Regions from separate parts of the Arthrobacter rhamnosi genome, predicted to be linked through region 1. Evidence: riboswitches for the same ligand, from Rfam matches in the RefSeq annotation. Region 1 holds a riboswitch; the other holds the start of a gene.
The links. Region 1 has a riboswitch for cyclic di-GMP ahead of ACX80I_RS06580 (response regulator transcription factor). Riboswitches for the same ligand answer to the same signal wherever they lie in the genome.
Positions count from the first base shown of each region.

Region 2: another riboswitch for cyclic di-GMP. It lies ahead of ACX80I_RS11945 (glycoside hydrolase family 26 protein); the one in region 1 lies ahead of ACX80I_RS06580 (response regulator transcription factor).

Region 1 is NZ_JBTNDT010000002.1:471,351-479,077, forward strand. It holds gene ACX80I_RS06575 (hypothetical protein) at 50-373, shown strand; gene ACX80I_RS06580 (response regulator transcription factor) at 370-1,254, opposite strand; cyclic di-GMP riboswitch class I at 1,272-1,346, opposite strand; gene ACX80I_RS06585 (WxL domain-containing protein) at 2,004-2,531, shown strand; gene ACX80I_RS06590 (hypothetical protein) at 2,708-3,781, shown strand; gene ACX80I_RS06595 (GAF domain-containing protein) at 3,781-4,314, shown strand; gene ACX80I_RS06600 (putative bifunctional diguanylate cyclase/phosphodiesterase) at 4,469-6,568, shown strand; gene ACX80I_RS06605 (PP2C family protein-serine/threonine phosphatase) at 6,615-7,727, shown strand, end outside.
Region 2 is NZ_JBTNDT010000005.1:181,452-189,178, forward strand. It holds gene ACX80I_RS11905 (hypothetical protein) at 189-551, shown strand; gene ACX80I_RS11910 (uracil-DNA glycosylase family protein) at 697-1,329, opposite strand; gene ACX80I_RS11915 (pyridoxamine 5'-phosphate oxidase family protein) at 1,470-1,910, opposite strand; gene ACX80I_RS11920 (Gfo/Idh/MocA family protein) at 2,045-3,172, opposite strand; gene ACX80I_RS11925 (sugar phosphate isomerase/epimerase family protein) at 3,169-3,903, opposite strand; gene ACX80I_RS11930 (LacI family DNA-binding transcriptional regulator) at 4,016-5,035, shown strand; gene ACX80I_RS11935 (aminoacyl-tRNA deacylase) at 5,110-5,586, shown strand; gene ACX80I_RS11940 (peroxiredoxin-like family protein) at 5,561-6,232, opposite strand; cyclic di-GMP riboswitch class I at 6,516-6,590, shown strand; gene ACX80I_RS11945 (glycoside hydrolase family 26 protein) at 6,607-7,727, shown strand, end outside.

The sequences.
Region 1 (7,727 bases):
TGTGTCCTTCCCGGCATGCGGGGGGCGGGAACCGCTGGTGGATAAGCGAGTGCTGTACGAGCTTGAGGAGGATTTCAACGGTCCGGCAGCGGTGCATGAATTTGCCAGGAATTTCAACCAGTCCTGGGACGGGAAGTATCAGCGCTTGTCTGATTCTGTCCACCAGCGTGATCAGGAGCGGGCGCAGGAGGCTGTGTTGAGCGTGAAAGTCACCTCGATCATGGTGGGCGCGTCCCGGCTCGCACACCTGGCTGCCCAACTCGAGGGACTCATCGAAGTCAATGACATGGCTTCCGCCACTGAGGCCCTTACCGGTCTCCGACAATGTGGATTGGAGACCAGGACGGAGCTTCTGGACACCTACATCCGCTAGGAGATATCCGCGGAAGCAGGCGAACCTGACGTTTCAGCATTGGTACGCGGTAGGGGAGTAATGCGGTACCCGACTCCCCGGACCGTCGTGATCAGGTCAGTATCTCCGAGATGGTGAGAGAGCTTCCGGCGCAGGTTCCCCATATGGACTTCTACCGTTCGTTGGTCAGCGTCGCTGACATAGGAGGGGCTCCGATGTTCATCACCCCGGAGCACGCCCACCAACGTGAATTTGGTCCGGACCGCCCCCTTGCTGCGCAGCATTTCGTACAGCAAATCGAACTCGCTCTTGGTCAACGGTACTTCCTGATCGGCGACTTGCACAGTCCGGGCTTCACCATCAAGGACCAGCTCCCCGCGGCGTAGTACTGCCTGCGTCCTCGTCGCAAAGACAGACACAGGTGCAGGCCCGGTTGCAGGTTCAGGTTTGAGCGCGGGTGCCGGCGTGCTGGGGGCGACGGCTTGAGGGGTTAATGAGGTGGTTGTCCCGGTGCGGGGCCGGCGCCTCATCGTATCGATGCGGGCCCTGAGTTCGCGTGGGCGGAAGGGCTTGGTGAGGTAGTCATCCGCTCCCCCCTGCAATGCTGTGAGGGTGTCTGATTCACCGGTTCGGGCGGTGAGCATGATGACGTAGCAGTCGCTGACATCGCGAATACGCCGGAGGACTTCGTAGCCGTCAATATCGGGAAGACCCACATCGAGGGTGACAATTGTCGGGGTGGTATCCCGCACTATGTCGACGCCGGCGCGCCCTGTGGCTGCTGACTGGACGTCAAAACCGGCCTGCTGCAGCGTAGCGCACACGATATTGCGGATATCCAGGTCATCTTCAATGACCACAGCTGTTGCCTGCGTGGAGGGCAGCTCGTTGTCGATGAGCATTCGTGAGACCTTCGTTGTCCGGTAGCCCGGCTAACCGCGTGGGTCCCGTGGCTTTGCGTCCCCGGCTCACACCGGGTTTGCCCTTATCAATGAGCAACAACCCATCTACCCAAGGACTTTATCAGGACGCACCAAATGACAGCCAGGCCCCCTTCACGGATCCGTAGCGCCGTCCGTGACTGAGGCATCACCTCCGTAAGCGGAGTGACCGAAGCCTCTGGAAGGGGAGCGGGCGAGGTTGTCGAATGTGAAGATGAACCTGATTGGTAATGAGGAAAGTTTTTGAGCACCGAGAAGATCATGACATCTGTCCAGCCTGACTGCGCAGATGCTGAGCATGACGGCCCACAGCGTGACCATGACAAATCGAGTGGCAGCACCGCGCGAGGTGCCACTCACCTCATCCCAACCGGGCCGACCGCCAGGATCCATGACAGTGACACTCCGTGTCCCCTTCGGTGGTGATGAGAGAAGTAATAAGAATATGAATCTAGTTTACTTAGCCATTCGGGGTGTTTTCGAATATTAGTGTAGATCAATTTGAGAGTCGATGTTTTTAGTCACATCAAGTGGAAAGTTTTGGGAAGGTTCTGCGCGTTTAGAGTGAAAAGCGGGAGGCGTGTGGCTAGGTTTTGAGGAGCCGGCAGGAGTCCGCTCCAGCCGCATCGTGTCTCACATTCGCTGCGAACGGACCGTGTTTTTTCCTCCGGCATTTCCTGATCGTCCACTCACAGCAAAGGTCTCACCCCATGCGTAACGTTTCCCGTCTCTGCCTCGCTGTAGGAGCATCCGCCGTCCTCGTCGGGTCCCTGGCCCTTCCGGCGTCGGCCGCCGACACTGCTACGACGACCGCCACCGTTGAGGTGCCTGCCGGCTCAATCGCTATTTCCGCGCCGGGTGCCGTTGTGGCTCTGACCGGGCTTACGCCCGGCCAGAGCGTCACTGCAGCCGTCGATGGTGTTACTGTCACCGATGATCGCGCGGGCGTCGAGGGGTGGAGTGTCCAGGTTGGTCTGAGCGACTTCACCGGCCAGGTCACCGGCGACACCATCCCCGCCTCTGGTGCGAGCTACACACCGGGTGTGGCGGTTAAGGCCGGAACCTCCACCGTTACAGCCACTACCCAGGCGAGCCTCTCCGTTCCGGGAGTTGTTCAGTCGGCTACTGGCGTCAATGGCAACAACACCGCTGCGTGGAACGCCACGCTGCAGGTGAGCGCCCCCTCCGACGCACTGGCCGACGTCTACACGGCGACCCTGACCCACTCGGTCCTGTAGTTCCGGCAACTCCGGGTAGGTCCGGTTTATCCGGGTAAGCCCGGGGAATTTACTGGAACCGATGTAGCCAGAACAGCAAGAGCAGCCCGAGGTGGGGCACCTGCATTCACGTGTTTTCTCGACGTTTGCAGGTGCCTCCCCGGGTCGTACCCCTTCCTCTTATGACAAGGCTTGTAGTGCGTTTCCTTCTTACTGTGTCCGTGATGATCCTGCTGGTGCTCCTCCCGGCGGCACCGGGTACGGCGTCGACCCTGGCGGGTCCTCCTGCAATCACCACCCCGGATACCGCTTCCAGCACCGATCCCACCCCCGCTAGTACTGCTCCTGCTGGGGCTGCTTTCGGTATCCGATTGCTCGACATCCCCGCCAGTACCCAGAACGATCCCAGGGCACGGACCTACATCGTTGACCGGCTCGCTCCCGGCAGTGAAATCAGCCGCAGGGTCCGCGTCGAGAACACCACTGATACCGCCGCGACGATCCACCTGTACTCCGGTGCGGCGCGTATCGACTCCGGAGTCTTCATCGGCGAGGACTCCTCGGTACGCAATGAGCTCAGTACCTGGACGACCCTGGCCGAACCGGAAGTCGCCCTCGAGGCCGGAAAATCCGCCGACGTCATGGTCACCATCGACGTACCAGCAGAGGCCCCGGAAGGGGAACAATACGGTGCCGTGTGGGCCGAAATGCGCAGCACCACCCAGGATGGAGGCGTCGTCCAGGCCAACAGGGCAGGAATCAGAATTTATCTTTCCGTCGGGCCCGGCAACGGGGCACCAGCTGACTTCACAGTCGCTTCACTCACGCCGTCCCGAAACCAGAACGGAAACCCCGAGCTCAGCGCCCTGGTCACGAACACCGGGGGGCGGGCCTTGGATATCACCGGCGACCTCACACTGAGCAATGGTCCCGGGGGGCTTTCAGCGGGCCCGTTCAGCGTCCAGGCGCCGACCACCATTGTCCCCGGCGACAGCCAGAACGTCACATTCTCCCTCCCCACGGAACTTCCCAATGGGCCGTGGACGGCAGGGCTCACCCTCAAGAGCGGTCTAGTGGAACACGAAGCCTCTGCCACGGTCACTTTCCCCCAAGCCGGCCCCGGTAAGGCCGCCGTTCCCGCCACTACCGGAAACACCGCGGGGCTGATCATCGCGGCCATCGCCGGGATCCTAGTTATTGGTCTGCTTGTCGCAGGGTTGATCCTGCGCCGCCGGCGCCACCAGCACCGAGCGACGCCCAGCGTGCCGTGATGCCGTATCAAGCCGGAATCACAGATGTGGGTCCGGGTCCAGGTTCGCTGGTCCGTCGCGAGATGGAGCGGCAACGACTGTTGTCGCTTGACCGCTCAGGACTGCTGGAAACGGGTGATGAAGAGCGGTTCGACCTGATTGTCCGGCGCACCCAGGAAGCCTTCGGTGTCAGCGCCGCCAGCATCGCTTTGATCACCGAGGACCACCAATTCCTGCGGTCCTTCGTCGGGCCGCTGGCCCGGACGGTGGACCGGCAGCATGCGTTCTGCAACGTGACGATCCAGAGTGAGGAACTGCTCATCGTTCCGGATACGCTCAAGGATCCCCGATTCAGCACCAACCCGCTGGTTGTGGGGAACCCGAAGATCCGCTTCTATGCGGGATGCCCGTTGCGCGGGCCGGGTGGCTGGCTCGTAGGAACACTGTGCGCCATTGATCAGCAGCCTCGACCTTTCGGGATAGGTGATCAACGCGTGTTGCGGGCACTGGCAGTCGAGGCAGAACTCGAACTCAATGCCAAACCGATCCCATGAAGGGTTCCGCAGCCTTAGCTGGTGTCGAGCGAACGCATGAGGGCAAGCCGCCTACGAAGAAGCTCGTCCTTGCATAGCTGGTAGAAAAAGCGCTTATAGGCTCGGAGTCGCGGCGGGTCTGGTACCCATCGGTCCAGTTCCATGGAAGGAAAACATGACCTTGTTGACGGTAGGAACCTCCCGCGAGGACCCATATGAAGGTGCAAGTAGGGATGCGGGATTCGCTACAGTGCTCGCAGGGGCTCACATAGCGGCCTCGGACATCGCACTGATCACGGACGCCGCGCAATCAATCCTCCATGTTTCTGGTTCCTTCACAGCCATGACTGGATACGAACCTGCTGATCTGTACGGGCGGAACTGTCGTATCTTGCAGGGCCCTGGCACCGACAGTGCCACCGTACGTCGGATGCGGGACCTGATGGCGTCAGGGGAAATATTCGAGGGGCGAATCCTGAATTACCGCAAAGACGGCTCAGCATTCTGGACTGCCCTGAAGATCATCCCCATGCGGCTGGGAAACGGAGCCGCAGTCTCCCACTTCGTCAGTGTCCAGCGCGATATCAGCAACGACGTCGCCCTGCTGAAGCAACTGGAGGCTCAGGCTCTCCACGATCATGTGACAGGACTTCCCAACCGGGCGGCAGCCGAACGTGCTGTGGGGGACGTCGTCCGACAGGCGCTCGACCTACATACGACGGTAGCGGTCGGCCTGATCGACCTGGATGACTTCCGCATTGTTAATAACACCCTTGGCCACGCCGCAGGGGATGCGGTGCTGCAGCAGTGGGCGTCCCGGGTCCTCTCACGCTTACGCGAGGGCGACCTGCTGGCCCGGATGGGCGGGGATGAATTTCTCCTGATCCTGCGGCACATTCCGCGGGACACTGCGCACGAAAATCTTTCCCGCCTTCTCGATCGACTTCATGAGGCCGTCGAAGCGCCCTTCATCCTAGACGGTCAGGACGTCCGTATCGGGATGAGTCTGGGCATAGCCCTAGTGCCGCAGGACGGTACCGACAGCCGCACGCTCCTGCGCAGCGCCGATGAAGCCCTCTACGAGGTCAAGAAACGCACCAGTGACGGACACCCCTGGTGGGAGACCGCGATCCATGCCCGTGCCCGTGCGCACACTCACGCCCATTCTCACGCTGGATACTTCGGCAACAAAGGGATCCCCGCGCTCCGTTCTGATCGTCACGGTTTCAAGGAGACCGGCGCGGAGATCTATCGGCACGCGGTACGCAGCGGAGACATTTTGGTTCACTTCCAGCCCATCGTGGACCTTCGGGACGGGTCGATCACCCAGTTCGAGGCCCTGGCGCGACTACATCTGCCCGATAGAGGAACCGCATACCCTGCCGATTTCCTGCAACGGCTTAGTGCTGGTGACCTACGTATCCTGTTCGCCCGTGTCCTGGACGAAGCACTGGGGTTGATCGCCGCCTGGGATGGGGGAGGTGCCCGCCCTAACGTGGCAGTAAACCTCCCCCCGGAGATCCTGCACGATCAAACACTCCCCGCGCTGGTGGAGGGGCTGCTTTGCACCCACAACATCGAACCAGGTGGGCTGGGACTGGAACTGCTGGAGTCCCACCTCATGGAGCTGGAGGAGCAACGGATCGCGCTGCAGAAGCTCGCCGGCCTCGGTGTCCGCCTCGCGATGGACGATCTTGGATCCGGGTACAGCAGCCTGCAACGTCTGGCATCATTCCCGTTCAGTGCGATCAAGCTCGACCGCGGATTATTCACGCACGTCTCCGATAAACCCCTGGAGACACTCAGCGTCATGGCGACCCTCATCCAGATGGGCCGGGATTTGGGCATGACGGTCGTGATCGAAGGACTTGAAGACGAGAGCCTCACCGAAGCAGCCATGATCCTCGGTGCCCCCTTGGGCCAGGGCTACTATTTCTCCCGACCCCTGGCAGCGGAAGATTGCAGGCCCTGGGCCGATTCCCTCGACTTCCAATTGCACAGGTCCCCCATCCAGACTTTGCTCGGCGCCCTCGCCTACCACTGGCAGTTCGCCCGTTTGGCCGCGCCCCACCCGCTGGACCTGGCACGCTGCCCGCTCACCCGCTTCATCGGTGGTGCCGAAGCTGGCACCGAGGTGGAGTCCTGGCACGCCCTCCAGCACTCACCGCAGGGAATGCACCCCGCCTCCAGCCGTTTCCTGATCGACTGGTTCACTCAGGGAATCCGCACCCAAGGTTCAGGCCATGCAACGCCCCTCGGGTCAGTCAGCGCTTAGTGTGACCGGAACAACAGACAGCACATACCCCCTCGTAAAGGATCCAATGCTCGAGCTTCCCCGTATCCCGTCCTACAGTCTGCCCTCCGACGAACCCGAACGGCTCCGGTCACTGGCGGACACCGAGCTGCTCGACACGCCAGCTGAGGAAGGGTTCGACCGGATCACCCGGTTGGCTCAGCAACTCTTCGGTGTCAGCGGTGCCGCGGTGTCCCTCGTCGCGGAGGACCGGCAGTTCCTTAAGTCCGCTGCCGGGGACCTCGACGTGAACGTGCCGAGAGCCGAGTCCTTCTGCACCCACACCATCCTTACCCCGGACACACTCGTCGTGGAGGACGCCGCGAAGGATGACAGGTTCAGCCAGAACCCCGCAGTGCTGGGCGAAACCATACGTTTCTATGCCGGGCAGCCCCTGCAGGGCCCGGGTGGACACAATATCGGTGCCTTATGCATCATCGATCAGCAACCCCATGCCTTCGATGACGAACAGCAACGGGTACTGCAGGACCTCGCAGCGATCGTCCAGCGTGAGATCAACGTCCGCACGGACCTCAGGCATGGTGCCAAAGTACAGCAAGCACACCTACCCGACACCGTCCCATCGCTGCCCGGGTACACCATCACCGCCGCTTGCCGTCCTGCCGGTGAGCTCTCAGGAGATTTCTACGACTGGAACCTGATCGACGGGGTGTTCCGGTTCACCCTTGCCGACGTGATGGGCAAAGGAACAGGACCGGCCATACTTGCCGCCACCATCCGGGCGGGCCTTCGCGCGACTGCGGGCCTCGACCCCGCGGGCTCACTGGAAGCGGTGTCAGAGGAAATGCTGTCCGACCTTGCACGCACAGACTCCTTTGCCACCGCCTTTCACGCCGAGCTGGACCCTTCTACAGGGGTTGTGCGCTACTCCGATGCAGGCCACGGACTAGCGCACCATGTGACACCAGAAGGACCTGCCAGGAGGCTCCCCACCACGAGCGTTCCCCTTGGAGTTATGCCGGGGATGCAATGGCATACCCATACCCTGACTCTTGAGCCCGGCGAGGCCCTGATCGTGCCCAGTGACGGTGTCCTGGATCTGCTCGACGAGGACCTGGAGGAACTCGCCGCAGAGCTCCATCACCTCTCGAGAAGCACCAATCCCCGCGCCCAACTCGAC
Region 2 (7,727 bases), on a different contig from region 1:
CCACGGGCCCGCGGGGGTGCAGCCGGACCTCTCGGGGGCCGCGTCGGTCTACCGAGCGGTAACTTGCGGAATTCTTGCGCCTGGAGCGCCGGAAACAGGCGAAATCAGTGGCAGACTATTGCAGTCAATGTTTTCTGCCCATGGGGACTTTCAGGGCGCCCTTTTGACTTAGAAAAGGTCTCACCTATATGAGCACGCAGCGCCCGTCCGTCAGCACGCCTTCCGCCGCCTCCCGGTCGCCGAGGACCACGCTCCTCGTCATGCCCGGGGGGCGCGATGCGCCGGGCGCCGGAGTGCTGGCCGACCACCTGGCTGCCGAGACGGAGGGATTGCTCGACTCACTCGAGGGAACCGTCGCCCGCCTGGCGCTGGCGCACCGCTCGTGCATCCCCGACCCCTGCGAGCGCGCCCTGGACGACGAGGCTTTCGCCTGGGTACAGCAGTCCCTCGAGGACATCTCGGCGACCCTGCGGGGCCTCACGCTCGGGCGCGCTGCTGATGATGCCGCCCCCGCCGGGGCCTCCTTGCGCACGGTGACCGGCTCGGCCTGAGGCCTCACCGGGCGACATGCAGAACAATGCGCTGAATTCCGCCCGGGCGGAGTTCAGCGCATTGCTGTAAGGGTCGACTTGCCGACTCCTTGACGACCCGTACGTCCGGATCCATCCGGCCGCCGGGTCCAGACGGACTGCGGATCTAGATGGACTGCCGGACCCGGATCCCGGCCCTGCCCATGGCGTCGGTGTAGGCCGACTGGATCTCCTTGAGCCACAGCTCCTGGTTGGCGGGAGTGCCCTTGAAGGCGCGCTCCCCTGGTGAACGGACCTCGTAGATCTTGAACCCGCGCTTGGCGATGGCACGGTTCTCGAGCTTCATGAGCCGGCGCGCGGCCTTGTGGGCATCGGCGCCGTGCGCCACGAGTGCCGAGGCGCGGGGAACCTGCTGCAGGAAGGTCAGGAGGGGCTTCACCCCATCGGTGATCTGCTCCATAGTCAGGGCGCGCTCCTTGCCCTCCGGGAGGTACCAGGGGTGGGCGTTCCACGGCATGAAAGCGTCGGGGCGAAGGCCGATCGCTTCGTAGATCCCGGCCATGCGGATGGAACTGGGGTCGTCGTTTTCGAACGAGACGAACCCCGACGGCAGCGATGCTCCCGGATTCGAGAAGAGGCTGACGATCTTGCAGCCGTCGACGTCGTGGATGGGATCGATGTACGGCACGCCCGACCCCGGCTTGGACTCGGCCAGCGCGTCGCAGAGCCGGTTCACGTCCTCGATCTGTGGATCGTACCGCTGTTCCCATTGCTGGGCCCGATACGTGGGGTCTGCCATGCGCTGTACCAATTCCGCCTCCTCGCGGACGGCGCCTGGGGTGGCGCGAACGTGTCCGCAGACTTCCAGCCTACGCCAGTCGTTCGCGGGCTCCGCTGCAGCGGTGTCAGCAGCGGTATCAGCAGCGGTATGAGGCCGTGCTACCGGGCCGTACCGACGCGGCGCCCGGAAACCGACGTGGGCACCACCTGCACGAGCTGCCGGCGATCCCCGCCGGCCCACGGTTCACTGACCATGCGGCCCCATACCGCCGACAGAAGTGCCTCGTCCGTCACGACGGCGGTCGATCCCTGCACCAGGACGGACCAGCCGGACATCTGCTCCGCGACCACGTGATCGACCTGAAAGGCCACCCGGTCGAGGGACGTGCGGCCCAGGTCACCTGTCGACGAGGTGCGGAAGTAGACACCGCGGTCGTGGACCACGTAGTTCACGGGGAAGATGAAGATGCGCCCATCCCTGAGGAACCCGAGGCGGCCCGTGAGGCCGGTACTGAGGAGGGCCCAGCATTCGTCCGGCTCGATGGCCTCAGAGGAATGCCCTGCCCCCGGCATGTCCCAGACGTCGTGATCGGTGGTCATTGCGCGGTCCTTCCATCGATGAATCCGGACCCCTCCACCCTAGGGGAGCAACGCCCTGGACAGGAGTCCGGCCGGCGACTTCTGTCCAGGGCCCGTGCGGACGTCAGCAGATGCCGGTCTCCGCGCCTCCGGCGTCAGGCGAGAGTCGACACGTAGGGATCCCAGTCCTCGGGCAGCGGCTCGGCCGCGGTTGCCGTGCTCAGCAGCGGGACGAACTCGCCCGTCGCGATGCTTTCGGAGATCGAGACCATGGCATCGAGCACGTGGTACGCCATCTCGCCCTGCGCGCGGTGCGGACGCCCCTCACGGAGTGCGCGCGCCATCTCGAGCACACCGCTGCTGCGCGTCGACGTCGCCCCGACTGCCGCGATCACCTCCGGTTTATCCGCTCCGGGGCGGGTGAGCAGCAGGTCGCCCGTGAAGGTGTTCGGGTCGGGGAAGGCGAGCGTCCCCTCGGTTCCGGCGACCTCGATGAAACCCGCGCGCTTGAGCGGCGAATCGAAGCTGAAGATGCTCTGGGACGACCCGCCGCCGGCGAACTGGGCGATCGCGCTGACATGGGAGGGGACGGTGACGTCGAAGACCTCGCCGGCCTTCGGACCCGATCCGATGGTGCGCTTCTCCCTGGATTTCGAGCCGATGCCGGCTACCTTCGTGATGGCTCCGAAGGTCTGGACGAGGGCCGTCAGGTAGTAGGGACCCATGTCGAACAGCGGCCCTGCGCCCTCCTGGAAGAGGAATGCGGGGTTCGGGTGCCAGGACTCCGGTCCTGGCGACTGCATGAGTGTCAGCGCCGTGAGGGGGACGCCGATGTCTCCCCGCGCCACCAGGCGCAGGGCGGTCTGCAGGCCTGCACCGAGGAAGGTGTCCGGGGCGCACCCGAGCCGGACCCCTGCGGCGTCGGCGGTCTTCAAGAGGCCGATCCCGCTCTCCCGGTCCAGCGAGAAGGGCTTCTCGCTCCACACGTGCTTGCTGGCACCCACGGCGGCAGTCGCGACCTCCACGTGCGCGGCGGGAATGGTCAGGTTCACCACGATCTCCACGTCGGGATGGTCCAGGGCGTCCTGCACACTCCCGGATGCCGGGACGCCGAACTCGGCGGCCCGCGCGGCAGCGAACTCCTCGAACATGTCGGCGACGATGTGCACCGTCACGTCGGGGAAGCTCGTGAGGTTGGTCAGGTACTCCCTGCTGATGACCCCGGCGCCGATGACGGCGACGCCGACCGGGCCCGTGCGGCGGGCCCCCGCATGGATGCTCATTTCTTCCCCTCGTTCAGGTACGCCAGGCTGTCCGCGACGGCGGTGAAGATGTCGCCGTCGAAATCGTCGAGTTCCACGACGGCGGCTTCGAGGCCGGGAGCGGCGCCCAGCACGTCCCAGACGCGCATCCGCCCGGAACCGACGGCCACCTGCTCCTTGTCGTTCTTCGTGAGCGGACCATCCTTGATGTGGATGAAGCGCACGCGGTCACCGAGGCGGCGGAGCAGTTCCACGGGGTCCTCGCCGCCCACGGCCGCCCAGTACGTGTCCACCTCGAGGACCACCCGGGGGTCGAGGTGGCCGGCGAGGACCTCGAGTCCGGAGACACCGTCGATGCGCTCTTCCAGTTCGAATTCGTGGTTGTGGTAGCCGACGGTGATCCCGTACCCGGCGCCCTTCTGCGCTGCCGCGTTGAGCGCCTCGGCCGTGGCCTTGATGTCGGCCTCCGACGTCCAGTGGGACCGCTCCACGTGCGGGTCGATCACGGTGCCGATGCCCAGCGTGCGTGCTGCCTCGAAGATCTCGTCCTGGTCGGCACGGAGGAGCGGCGCGTGGCCGGACGGCGCGGTCAGCCCGTTGGCCGACAGTGCCTCGGCCAGCTCCTCCGCGGTGGCGACGAAGTTGTAGGGCTCGACGGCGGTGTAACCCAACTCGGCGACGCGCTTGATGGTGCCGGGAAGATCCTCGCCTATCGCTGTCCGCAGTGTGTAGAGCTGCAGTGAGTACGTCACGGATTATTCTCCTCGCTGAGAAATCGGGCTTACTGAACCGGTTCAGGTGATGGGTCGAACCTAGGCGATAGTCCCGGGCCGGTCAAGGAATCGCGGGGCTATTGTGTAATCCATGGCCAAGGAAACCATCGCCGGTCTCGCGCAGCGCCTGGGCATCTCGAAGGCATCCGTCTCCTACGCTCTCAACGGCCAGCCGGGAGTGAGCGAGCTGACCCGGCGTCGTGTCCTGGACCTCGCCGATGAACTCGGGTGGTATCCCAGCTCCTCAGCCCGCGCCCTCTCCCGGTCCCGGGCAGGCGCCGTGGGGATGGTGCTGTCCGCGGACCCCCTCCTGATCGGCACTGAACCGTACTACATGGGCCTTCTTACCGGCATCGAGACCGCGCTCGCCGAGGGGGACATGGCCCTGATGCTGCGGATGGTGGGCAAGGATCCGGAACAGGAGCGGGCCACCTACGAGCGCTGGGCCGGTGAGCGCAAGGTGGACGGCGTCATCCTGTTCGACCATCGCCACGCCGACCCCCGGCCCGCCCTGCTCGAGCGGCTGAGGCTTCCCTTCGTGCTGCATGGAGCGCCGGTCACGGAAGGTGCCGCTGTCCGATCGGGAACCACGACCGACCACGCGCTGGACGCCGCCACCATCGTGGACCATCTCCACCGGGCCAATCATCGGCGGATCGCCCACGTCTCCGGCCCCCGCAGCTTCCTGCACGAGGAAGCGCGGATCAGGGGCGTGCAGGACCGCGCCGGCCGGCACGGCATCTCGGTGACCCAGTACGAGGCGGACTATTCGCTCGATTCCGGTCGTGATGCAGCCGGAGCGCTCCTCCGCGCAGGGGAGGGGATCACCGCACTCGTCTTCGGGAACGACCTGATGTCGATGGGTGGGCTGCTGGCGATGCGCGCCGTGGGCCTGCGCTGCCCGGACGACGTCGCCCTGGTGAGTTGGGACGACTCCCTGCACTGCGAGCTGGCCTCACCCTCCGTCACGGCACTGGCCCGCAATCCGGGCCTGCAGGGTCGGATTGCCGCGGAACTGCTCCTGGGGCTGCTGGACACGGGCGCCGTCCAGACGGCCCGCATGCCTGCCGGGAACCTCGTCGCCCGATCGAGCACCGGCGCCCTACCATAGGGCACCATGGACTCTCCCGCCCCCGCCCCCTGCCCTCAGAACGCGATGCCGCGGCCCGTGCACTCGACGTCGTCCTGGTACCCAGGACGGACCACGGCACGTTCGACGACGCGGCGACGGCCCAGGGCCTCTCCGGTGCCGACGGCGTCAAGACGATGGTGGCCAAGGTCAGCGGCGGGACCACGGTCTTCGTGCTCATCCCGGGGACGCGGCGACTGGACTGGGCGAAGCTGCGGTCGCTGCTGGCGGTGAACAAGGCGTCCCTCGTGAAACCGGAGGCGGCACGCGAGATCACGGGATACGAGTCCGGGACCATCACGCCACTGGGCAGCAGCAGTGTCCTTCCGGTCTATGCCGACGAGCGGATCCCAGGACGCCGTATCGGCATGGGCTCGGGCTCCCGGGATTATCTGCTGTTCACGGATGCGGATCCGCTGCTGGCCTCGCTCGGTGCGACCGTCGGTGACATCACGTCGGAGCTCCCCGCGGAGGCCGCTCCGGCGGCATCCGGCCCTGAAGGGGCGGCTACAGTGCCACGAGGGCGTCGATGATGTCGCAGGCCTCCGTGCGCGTCGTGTAGTCCACCCGTGGGTCGATGAGGCGGATGGTGCCCGTGGCGTCGGCCACGACCACCGTGGGGAACGGGATGGCGCCGGTCCCGTCCATATTGAGGCCTGCCACGTCGATGCCCAGGGCTGCCTGCGCCCGCACCACATCGGGACCCGGCACACTCACGATCCCGAGGCGCGCGGCCAGGGCATTGCCCCTGTCCGCATAGAGAGCGAAATGGAGCCCGTCGTCCCGGGCGGCCCGGACCGCGGAATCCGGCTCCTGCGGACTGATCGCGATGAGTCGGGTCCCGAAGGCCTCGACGACGGGACGGAGCTCGCGCTGGTACGTCTTCAGCGCGATGCTGCAGTAGGGACACCAGGAACCGCGGTAGAACACGATGATGGCGGCCGCGGCGCCGAGCACCTCGCTCAGCCGCGTCCGCTGTCCGCCCGCGTCGTACAGGAAGGAGTCGGGTAGCGTGTCGCCCACTCGTGCGACCCCCCGGGGGAGGCCGGCGCGGCGGAGGTCCTGCTGCTCGCGGGCGAACACCTCGGCGAGCACAGGGCCGATCTGCGCCTCGAAGGACGGGGTGAACGCGTCCACCTGCAAGGCGATGGTGTTCGTGAATGCCGGTCCCTGATTCATCCGTCCCCCTCACTAGACCCGCCACGGGAGCCTCGATACCGTGGCAGGACCCATTGTGGTGCACGACACACGGAATTCCCAGCACGGCAGCCCTTCCGGTCCTGCCACCGGGCACGAATCGAGGAGCCCGGCGTGCCGTCGGCGCGGCGCCGGGACGGCCTGCGGAAGACCTGCACGAATCCTTCGGCATACTTCAGGCGCAGAAGACCGTCGCGGGGCAGCGCGCTCGGGACAATGGAGGAGGCTCCCGCCGCGCGGGAGACGCACCGCTCGGGCAGCCGCCCGGCGACAAGGGCAAACCCGGCGCGAGCCGGGGACGCAAAGCCACGGGACCCCTGCGGTCAGCCGGGCTACCGAACACCTAGGTGCCGATCATGCTTCCAGCTTCCCGCGTATCCGCCGGCTCCGCCCGTGGAACCACCTACCGCCTCCTCCTCCTCGTCACAGCGATGGCGGTCCTCACGTTCGGACTGACACCCCCCGCTCAGGCCGCAGCGACGATCACCCTGAGCAGCACGTCCGGGGAAGCCGGCTCCCCCGTCACCGTCACGGGCGCCGGGTTCCCGAAGCGCACAAAGGGCACCGTCGTCGCCGGCACCGCGAAGGTGGCCGTGACGACGACCTCCACGGGCACGTTCCAGGTGTCGATCGGAATGCCCACCGCGCCGGGCACCGTGACCGTCACGGCCACGGCCGGCAGCGCCGTCGCAAGTGCCTCGTTCACCGTCGTCGACCCTGTTCCCGCGCCCCCCGGCACCAGGACCATCCGGTTCGGTGTGGGCACGAACGGCGGAGCTGCCGCCGGCGGTGAACTGGACGAGGTTGCTGCCCTCGCCGGCGAGGCTCCCTCGATCGTGCTGTCCTACAAGGACTTCAACCAGGCGGCGCCACTCGCCGAACTCGACGCCGTGCGGGCCCGGGGCGCCGAGACACTCCTGACCTGGGAACCCTGGACGTGGGGCGGCGGCACGGAGCAGCCCGCCTACTCCCTCGACCGCATCGCGGCGGGAGACTTCGACACCTACCTCCGGGAGTGGGGTACGGCGCTCGGCCAGTGGGGCCAACCCGTCTACCTCCGGTTCGCGCACGAGATGAACGGCAACTGGTATCCGTGGGCCGAGGGCGTCAACGGCAATGGCGCGGGCGACTACATCGCCGCCTACCGGCACGTGCACGACGTCGTCGCGTCGACGGGCGCGACCAACATCAGCTGGGTCTGGAACCCGAACGTGCCCTACTGGGGCTCGACGCCCCTGGATCAGCTCTACCCGGGCGGGGACTACGTCGACGTCGTGGCGCTGGACGGCTACAACTGGGGCACCTCGCAGTCGTGGAGCGCGTGGCAGGAACCCGAGGTGCTGTTCGGGGAGGGCATCACGCAGCTGCGGCAGCTCGCCCCCGGCACTCCGATCATGATCGCGGAGACGGCTTCCTCCGAGGTGGGCGGGTCGAAGCCCCAGTGGATCACCACCCTGTTCCGCTATGTGTCCGCGCA